2 regions of the Pantoea sp. sgz302252 genome follow, and region 2 is predicted to be linked to the other one. Evidence: predicted binding sites of a transcription regulator. Region 2 holds the regulator's gene; the other holds the start of a gene.
What was found. The regulator Fur, encoded in region 2, represses iron uptake genes when iron is present. The targets are predictions, from matches to a motif close to ATAATAATGAGAACNACTATCAA.
Positions count from the first base shown of each region.

Region 1 (4,303 bases), on a different contig from region 2:
TTCTTAGGCCTGTGGCTGAATGCGTCGTTGCCAGAACCTTCGCTACTGGCGATTTATTTGCTCGGCATTTGGGACGGGCTGTTTGCATCCATCGGCGTGACAGCACTGCTGGCCGCCACGCCCGCTCTGGTCGGGCGAGAAAACCTGATGCAGGCCGGGGCCATCACCATGCTGACTGTCCGTCTGGGCTCAGTGATTTCTCCGATGGTTGGCGGGTTGCTGCTCGCCAGTGGGGGCTTCTCCTGGAACTATCTGTTGGCGGCTATCGGGACGTTTATCACCACTCTGACGCTGCTGCGTTTACCTCAGTTACCGCCTCCGCCGCAGCCTCGTGAGCATCCACTGAAATCGTTAATGGCGGGTCTGAAGTTTCTCTTTAACAGCCCGCTAATTGGCGGCATAGCGCTGCTCGGCGGTTTGCTGACGATGGCGAGCGCGGTGCGCGTGCTTTATCCGGCGCTGGCGATGCAGTGGCAAATGTCAGCGGCGCAAATTGGCCTGCTTTACGCGGCAATCCCGTTGGGCGCGGCGCTCGGGGCGCTCACCAGCGGACGGCTCGCGCAGCACGTACGGCCTGGAATGCTGATGTTAACCACCACGGTGGCGGCGTTTATCGCGATTGGCTTATTCAGCCTGATGCCAGTTTGGCTGCTGGGCGTAATTTGTCTGGCGCTGTTCGGCTGGCTGAGCGCTGTCAGTTCGCTGCTGCAATACACCCTTATTCAGACACAAACGCCTGAAGCGATGCTCGGCAGAATTAACGGATTGTGGACGGCGCAAAACGTGACAGGCGATGCCATCGGTGCAGCACTGCTGGGTGGAATGGGTGCGATGTTAACGCCAGCCGCCGCAGCGAGTGTCAGCGGTTGGGCGTTGGCGATCGTGGGACTGTTGCTGATTCTGCTGTTGCGTGAACTGCGTGGATTTCGGCGGGAAGCTGAGCCAGTGGAAGAAGCCGCCTGATTGCCCGGCGGCGCTTCTGGACTGACCCCATAAAGTAGGCCGGGTCAGGCGAAAGCCGCCACCCGGCAATAACTCAGCCAAACAAAGCCTCAAGACGCTGCAATACCAGCATCGCGCTGTAGTAATCAAGACGGAACGTTTCGGTGCCAAGCGCATAAACATGCTTGTTCTGCACTGCGGTCAGGTGTGAGAGCAGTGGATTGGCATAAATCGCGTCGGCATCTTTCTGGTCGCCAGCAAACAGAAACAGCGATTGCCCGTTTAGACCGGTCGCCAGGTTTTCTCCGCCAAGCTGCAGAATGTCATGACGTTTGCCCTGGCTTTGGCTGGTGTGCAGCCCTTCAGGCAGCGGTGCCAGGCTGAAGCCGAGTTGTGCCAGAAGCTTGCCCTGTGCGGATTCCGGCGTCCACAGGTTGGCGGTATGCGCCGCGGCGGTGTACACCAGTGCGCTGACAGGCTGCGGCGGCAGTTTCATTTTTTGCTTTAGCGCGTTGAGCTTGCTGTCAAATTCGCTGATGCGTGCTGCGGCTTGTTTCTCCTGGCCGGTGATCGTGCCGAGCTGCGTCAGGAGTTGCTGCCAGCTCTTGTCGTCGTAATTGATGATAAGCGTTGGCGCGATGGCGGAGAGCTGATCGTAGAGCGCTAACGCGGAATCACCGCCAGTGGCGCTGATGAGGATCAGATCCGGCATTTGAGCGGCAACCGCTTCAGCGCTGGGCTCGCCAATGTACAGGCGAGCGAGTTTGCGTTGTCTGGCGACATCCCCCCACTGGCGCAGAAAACCCTGGTCATCCGCGACGCGATTATTCGGGGTTGTCGCGCCACTTGCTACCACGGGCGCATCAATGGCGAGAAGTGAACCGGTGAGGGTGACACTGGTGGAAACAATGCGCAGCGGCTTGCTGTCGAGCGTACGCGTCCCGCGGCTGTCAGTGACCTGACGAGGCCAGTCGGCAGCCAGCGTTGAGGTTAATCCTAAAAGCGAAAGACCGAGACACAACAGGGCATTACGGAAAAAAGCAGGGGATTTCACGAGGTCAGTATCCTGTTTTGGTGATATTAATGCTTCTCATTTTCACTTGAGGGGCGTGCAGATGCAAGCAGGATGATGCTGCGGAAGTTGACAGTGCGAGCGTTTACTTTTACCTTACCGAACAAAAATATAAATGATAATCATTATTAATATCTTTATCGTTTTGGAGGATGATATGGAAACGTCACTGGCTGAGGCCGTTCAGGAAGTCGCACCAACGCTGTCTGCCGACAGCTTCTTTTTTATGTCGCCGTACCGCAGTTTTACGACCCACGGCTGTTTTCGCCGAATTTCTCAGCCCGTGGAAGGGGGCGAAACGTTGGCTGGCGAATTCCAGACCAGCATCGCTCAGGCCTTTGCTGACGCCAAAGCGGCAGGCATCGACAAACCGTTGCTGGTCGGGGCCATTCCCTTCGACACGACACAACCTTCCGCGCTGTTTATCCCCAAAAGCAGCGAAGCGTTTTCCCGCACTGACAAACAACACTCCGCGCCCTTCGCCGCGACGCTGAAACCCATGCAGGTAACAGCCCGCAAGGAGATCCCCGAGCAGGATGTGTTTATGTCGATGGTGGCGAAAGCCGCAGAGCTCACCGCGACGCCGCAAGTGGACAAGATTGTCCTGTCGCGTCTGATCGAAATGACCACCGATACTGCCGTGGATACCGGAGCTTTGCTGGAACGTCTGATCGCTCAGAACCCGGCGAGCTTCAATTTCCATGTGCCCCTGGCTGACGGCGGTGTGTTACTCGGCGCAAGCCCGGAATTGCTGTTACGCAAAGAGGGCAAGCATTTCAGCTCTCTGCCACTGGCAGGTTCTGCGCGTCGTCAGCCGGATAACGTGCTGGATCGTGAAGCGGGTAACCGTCTGCTGGCATCTGAAAAGGATCGCCATGAGCACGATCTCGTCACCCAGGCGATGAAAAAAGTGCTGGCTCCACGCAGCGAAAAACTCGCACTGCCGTCATCCCCGCAGCTGATTACCACCCCAACACTCTGGCACCTCGCCACGCCCATCGAAGGCGAAGCGAAAGCGCAGGAAAACGCGCTGTCGCTGGCTTGTCTGTTGCACCCGACTCCGGCGCTAAGCGGCTTCCCCCATGATGTGGCGAAAGCGCTGATTGCCGAGCTTGAACCTTTCGAACGCGAGCTGTTCGGCGGCATTGTCGGCTGGTGCGATGCAGAAGGAAACGGTGAATGGGTGGTGACGATTCGCTGCGCCAAAGTCCGTCAAAATCATCTTCGTTTGTTTGCTGGCGCGGGCATCGTGCCTGCCTCTTCACCGCTTGGTGAATGGCGTGAAACGGGCGTGAAGTTAACCACCATGCTGAACGTGTTTGGCCTGAATTAAGGAGTGACCATGAGCGTCGCGTTTACTCGCTGGCCAGACGATCTGGCGGCTCGCTACCGTGAAAAGGGCTACTGGCAGGAATTGCCGCTGACCGACATGTTGACCCGCCACGCTCATAGCGATGCGCTGGCGGTGATTGAGGGAGAGCGCCGTGTCACTTACAGGGAGCTCAACACGCAGATTGATAATCTGGCGTCGTCATTGCAGCGTCTGGGTGTGAAACCCGGCGAAACTGCGCTGGTGCATTTGGGCAACGTGGCGGAGTTTTACATCACGCTGTTTGCGCTGCTGCGTATTGGCGTGGCTCCGGTCAACGCGTTGTTCAGCCATCAGCGGAGTGAGCTGCATGCTTACGCCGCGCAGATTGAGCCTGCCCTTCTGATTGCCGATCGTGAACACTCGCTGTTTGCCAATGATGAGTTTCTGAACTCGTTTGTGAGTGAGCATCGCTCGGTGCGGGCGGTGCTTCTGCGTAACGATCATGGCGAGCACGACCTGGCGGCCGCCATTGCCCAACCGGCCGATAATTTTGTGCCCACGCCGACTAAGGCTGATGAAGTTGCCTTTTTCCAGCTTTCCGGCGGCAGCACGGGCACGCCAAAACTCATTCCTCGTACCCACAACGATTATTACTACAGCATTCGTCGTAGCAATGAAATTTGTGAGTTCGATACCCGCACGCGGTATCTGTGCGCCTTGCCTGCGGCTCATAACTACGCCATGAGCTCGCCCGGCGCGTTGGGTGTTTTTCTCGCTGAAGGCTGCGTTGTGCTGGCGGCCGATCCCAGTGCGACGCTCTGCTTCCCGCTGATTGAACAACACAAGATTACCGTGGCGGCGCTGGTTCCGCCTGCCGTGAGCCTGTGGCTACAGGAAATTCAGGCAACCGGCAGCAATGCGCAACTTGCTTCCCTGAAACTGTTGCAAGTGGGGGGCGCTCGCCTGTCCGCGACGCT
Region 1 is NZ_JBLFJW010000018.1:87,846-92,148, reverse strand. It holds gene entS (enterobactin transporter EntS) at 1-963, shown strand, start outside; gene fepB (Fe2+-enterobactin ABC transporter substrate-binding protein) at 1,037-1,996, opposite strand; gene entC (isochorismate synthase EntC) at 2,172-3,347, shown strand; gene entE ((2,3-dihydroxybenzoyl)adenylate synthase EntE) at 3,357-4,303, shown strand, end outside.
Region 1: the regulator Fur is predicted to act here: its motif matches at 2,124-2,146, upstream of fepB (Fe2+-enterobactin ABC transporter substrate-binding protein).

Region 2 (4,303 bases):
AACTGCACAAAACCCGCACAATAATTCTCCCATCGTCCTGGTACACGGCCTTTTTGGGAGTCTGGATAACTTAGGGATCCTCGCCCGAGACCTCGTGAGCGACCATGACATCCTGCAAGTTGATATGCGCAATCACGGCCAGTCAGAGCGTTCATCTGAAATGACTTATTCCGCGATGGCTCAGGATCTTTTAGACACCCTTGATGCCCATAACATTGAAAAAGCCACGCTGATGGGTCATTCAATGGGCGGAAAAGCGGTGATGGCCTTCACGGCGTTAGCGCCGAATCGCGTGGATAAGCTGGTCGCTATCGACATCGCCCCCGTGGATTATCACGTCCGTCGTCACGATGAGATTTTTGCGGCCATTAACGCCGTGACCGAAGCGGGCGTGGCAACGCGTCAAAAAGCCGCTGAAGTGATGCGCGAGCATCTTAATGAAGAAGGCGTGATTCAGTTTCTGCTGAAGTCGTTTGTCGAGGGCGCGTGGCGCTTTAACGTGCCCGTCTTGTGGGATCAGTATGCCAATATTGTTGGCTGGCAGACTGTTCCTGCGTGGGATCACCCTGCCCTGTTCATTCCTGGCGGAAACTCACCGTACGTCACGCCAGAGTATCGCGATGATTTGCTCTCTCAGTTCCCGCAAGCCCGAGCGCATATTATTGCAGGCGCAGGACACTGGGTGCATGCCGAAAAACCGGACGCTGTGCTCCGCGCCATTCGCCGATATCTGGCTGAATGATTAAAATGCGAGCGACCGCACGCCAATGTGGCTCACGGCGTTGGCGTGTGGGGTTCGCTGATGTATGATTGCGCGCTATCTGCGCCGGGCCTGTCGTCCGGCGGCTTGTTTCCCCGAAGTCACTCTGAATCATGGCAAAAGAACAAACGGACCGAACGACATTAGATTTGTTCGCAAATGAGCGTCGCCCGGGAAGGCCGAAAACCAATCCGCTCTCACGCGACGAACAGTTACGCATTAATAAGCGTAATCAGCTTAAACGTGACAAGAGTAAAGGTCTCAAGCGAGTTGAGCTGAAGCTCAATAACGACGCCGTTGATGCGCTGAATGAACTGGCTGACGCCAGAAACATGAGCCGCAGCGAACTCATCGAAGAGATGTTGATGCAACAACTGGCCGCTCTGCATCGCCAGGAACTTGTCTGAAAATCCAGCAAAACGTCACTTTCATGTAGCAGAGAGTGCAGTCCAGCGCGTTTGCTGTTTCCGCGCACTTCACCTCCTGCTATCATTGCCTTTATCTGTGGGCAACATTCCACCACCATTTCAATACGTTTCAAGAGGTTATTTTACTCATGGCAATTACAGGCATTTTCTTCGGCAGCGACACCGGCAATACCGAAAATATCGCGAAGATGATTCAGAAGCAGCTTGGGAAAGACGTTGCTGAAGTGCATGACATTGCCAAGAGCAGCAAAGAAGATCTCGAAGGGTTCGATATTCTGCTGCTGGGTATTCCGACCTGGTATTACGGTGAAGCGCAGTGTGACTGGGACGACTTCTTCCCAACGCTGGAAGAGGTAGACTTCAACGGCAAGCTGGTCGCGCTGTTCGGCTGCGGTGACCAGGAAGACTACGCAGAGTACTTCTGTGACGCACTGGGCACAATCCGGGACATCATTGAACCACGCGGCGCAACTATCGTCGGCCACTGGCCAACGGCGGGCTATCATTTTGAAGCCTCTAAAGGCCTGGCTGATGACGATCACTTCGTCGGTCTGGCGATTGACGAAGACCGTCAACCAGAACTGACCGCAGAGCGTGTTGAGAAATGGGTTAAGCAGATTTCTGAAGAGCTGCACCTCGAAGAGATTAAAAACGCCTGATTGGGTGACGGCGCAGCGCCTGCGTTGCGCCGTATTAGCGATAGGTTGTGTGACATTAATAGCTAAAAGCAATCAAATTAATCGCTACAAATTTTTAACTTTTGGCCGCATGTCTGTACAATGTCCACTGTTTTGACGAGGTCTGAGGTTTCGCTTTGCCGGACGCCTCGTTTTTGAAAAGCATACTTTGCTCAGGGATTGCGGTTTTCATTTAAGGTTGACAGTTCTATAATGAGACGCATTATCCTGAATTCATTCTTAGTAATGCTTCCTGATAAGGAAGTGTATCGTATAGCAACAGGACTGATTCCGCATGACTGACAACAATACCGCATTGAAGAAGGCCGGCCTGAAAGTCACGCTTCCTCGTTTAAAAATTCTGGAAGTGCTTCAGGAGCCGGACAATCACCATGTCAGTGCGGAAGACCTCTATAAACGCCTTATCGACATGGGCGAAGAAATTGGTCTGGCAACGGTTTATCGCGTTCTGAACCAGTTCGACGACGCCGGCATTGTCACCCGCCACAATTTCGAAGGCGGTAAATCTGTTTTCGAACTGACACAACAACATCATCACGATCACCTGATTTGCCTCGACTGTGGCAAGGTGATTGAATTCAGTGATGATTCCATTGAAGCGCGTCAGCGCGAAATCGCCACTAAACACGGCATTCGTCTGACCAACCACAGCTTGTATCTTTACGGTCACTGCGCAGAAGGCGACTGCCGTGAAGATGAACATGCACACGACGATACTGATAAATAATCAGTATCCGTAGTATAAAACCCACCAGCAGAGATGTGCTGGTGGGTTTTTCTTTCCATTTATTATTATATTTTTCATTTCACTTACCTACATAAATATTTTGTTTAGCATTAAATATTTTTCTCTTCATCGACCACCACCCTCAGTGTCATCATAAGGCGATGTTAGCTTATCTCCATCTATGTCAATCACAATCTGATTAGTTCTTATCTCAAAATAATTATTGGGATCAAAGCCATGAAAATCTAAATTATATAAAAACTCTCCTATGCTAATGTCAGAAGAATCATCTAAAGTACACAACTCATTAACTTTCAGAACATAGGGTTCATCCTTTTTCACCTGGCAATCAAAGTAAGTCAACGCAAGAATTGAAAAGAGGTTTTTGTATATTTCCTGATCAACAAACCATTGCTTATTGACGATAGAATACTCTAAGGAACCTATATTGTAATGATGTCTCCCTGGCAAGAATGCATATGCAGCGTTCAATTTAATTGTAAATGAATAAATTTTTCTTGCTGGAATTTCCTCCCATCCATCTCTACTTTCATTAACCTCATCATCAAAATGCCATCGATGACCAAGGTAATATGAACTCACGCCATCCGAAGCTATTGAAAATGCATGACCATATAAAGGGTAAAACTCCGGATCATCTATAGCAAGCCTACTTTTATGGATATAATATGTCTGATGGCTTCGGTTATAAAAACCAACCTTAGCAACAATATCATGACCTCTATTCTGAACTAAAAGATGAGCATAAATATGTTTCTTTTTTTGCATCACGCTATTTCCTTCCTCGCTCAAACTATAGTAAGAATATATTTTCCCAACCTTTCCATCCAGGGTTAAATCCGCACCAGGCAAAGGATCAGTCATTGCCTTATTACGCCGTCCTTCACTGGAATAAGGATATCCATATGTGTATTTTTGGAGAATAACATCTTCACTTGCAAGCGCACACGAAAAGTGAAGGGTACACATTAGCGCCGCTGTTATTTTTATTAAATATGAATTATTATTCATGGCACAACCCACTATTCAATGATCAATTAAAACATTCCAGATAAACATACCGCTTCCAATCGGTTATCTATAAATGCTACTATCCCTACACATCTTCACTAACTGATGTCAACTCAAAATATCTTTCAACATTATATGCATTTTTAAACACATACTGACTGTGCTCAATTTTTAATGCATCAGCATTTTTCACATAGGATTTATTATTATTAAAACCTCCCTTAGTTGGCATATCATCGGTACCCATCCCTCCATATTCACCTTGTGCACCATTTCGATAAAAATGGGAAAGTTCATGACAAAGTGTAGATACCCTGGAGTTTTTTCCTGTAAGCGGCTTGCATACAAAATTTTGACATATATTTATACGCAGCGTGCTATTGTAAAATACAGGATTCAAGAGATATGTCTGATCGGCCGTAACGTTAGCTGAAGCATCATTCCTATCCGTTTTGTTAACAAAATTACCGTGAAGACGTGACTCTATATCATTAGGATCTTCAACAGTTATTTTTTCAGCTATAAGAATCAAACGGTCTACACTCTCTTTCATGAATTGATAAGCTGTAATACCAGTTCTTTTCTCTATATAAGGATCAAATGCCGTCTCTGTATCAGCCTCTTTTATTTTTTCTTTTTCCTCTTTACTGTCAATTGT
Region 2 is NZ_JBLFJW010000035.1:54,770-59,072, forward strand. It holds gene ybfF (esterase) at 1-742, shown strand, start outside; gene ybfE (LexA regulated protein) at 874-1,167, shown strand; gene fldA (flavodoxin FldA) at 1,317-1,847, shown strand; gene fur (ferric iron uptake transcriptional regulator) at 2,161-2,613, shown strand; gene ACLW56_RS21235 (hypothetical protein) at 2,740-3,645, opposite strand; gene ACLW56_RS21240 (hypothetical protein) at 3,731-4,303, opposite strand, start outside.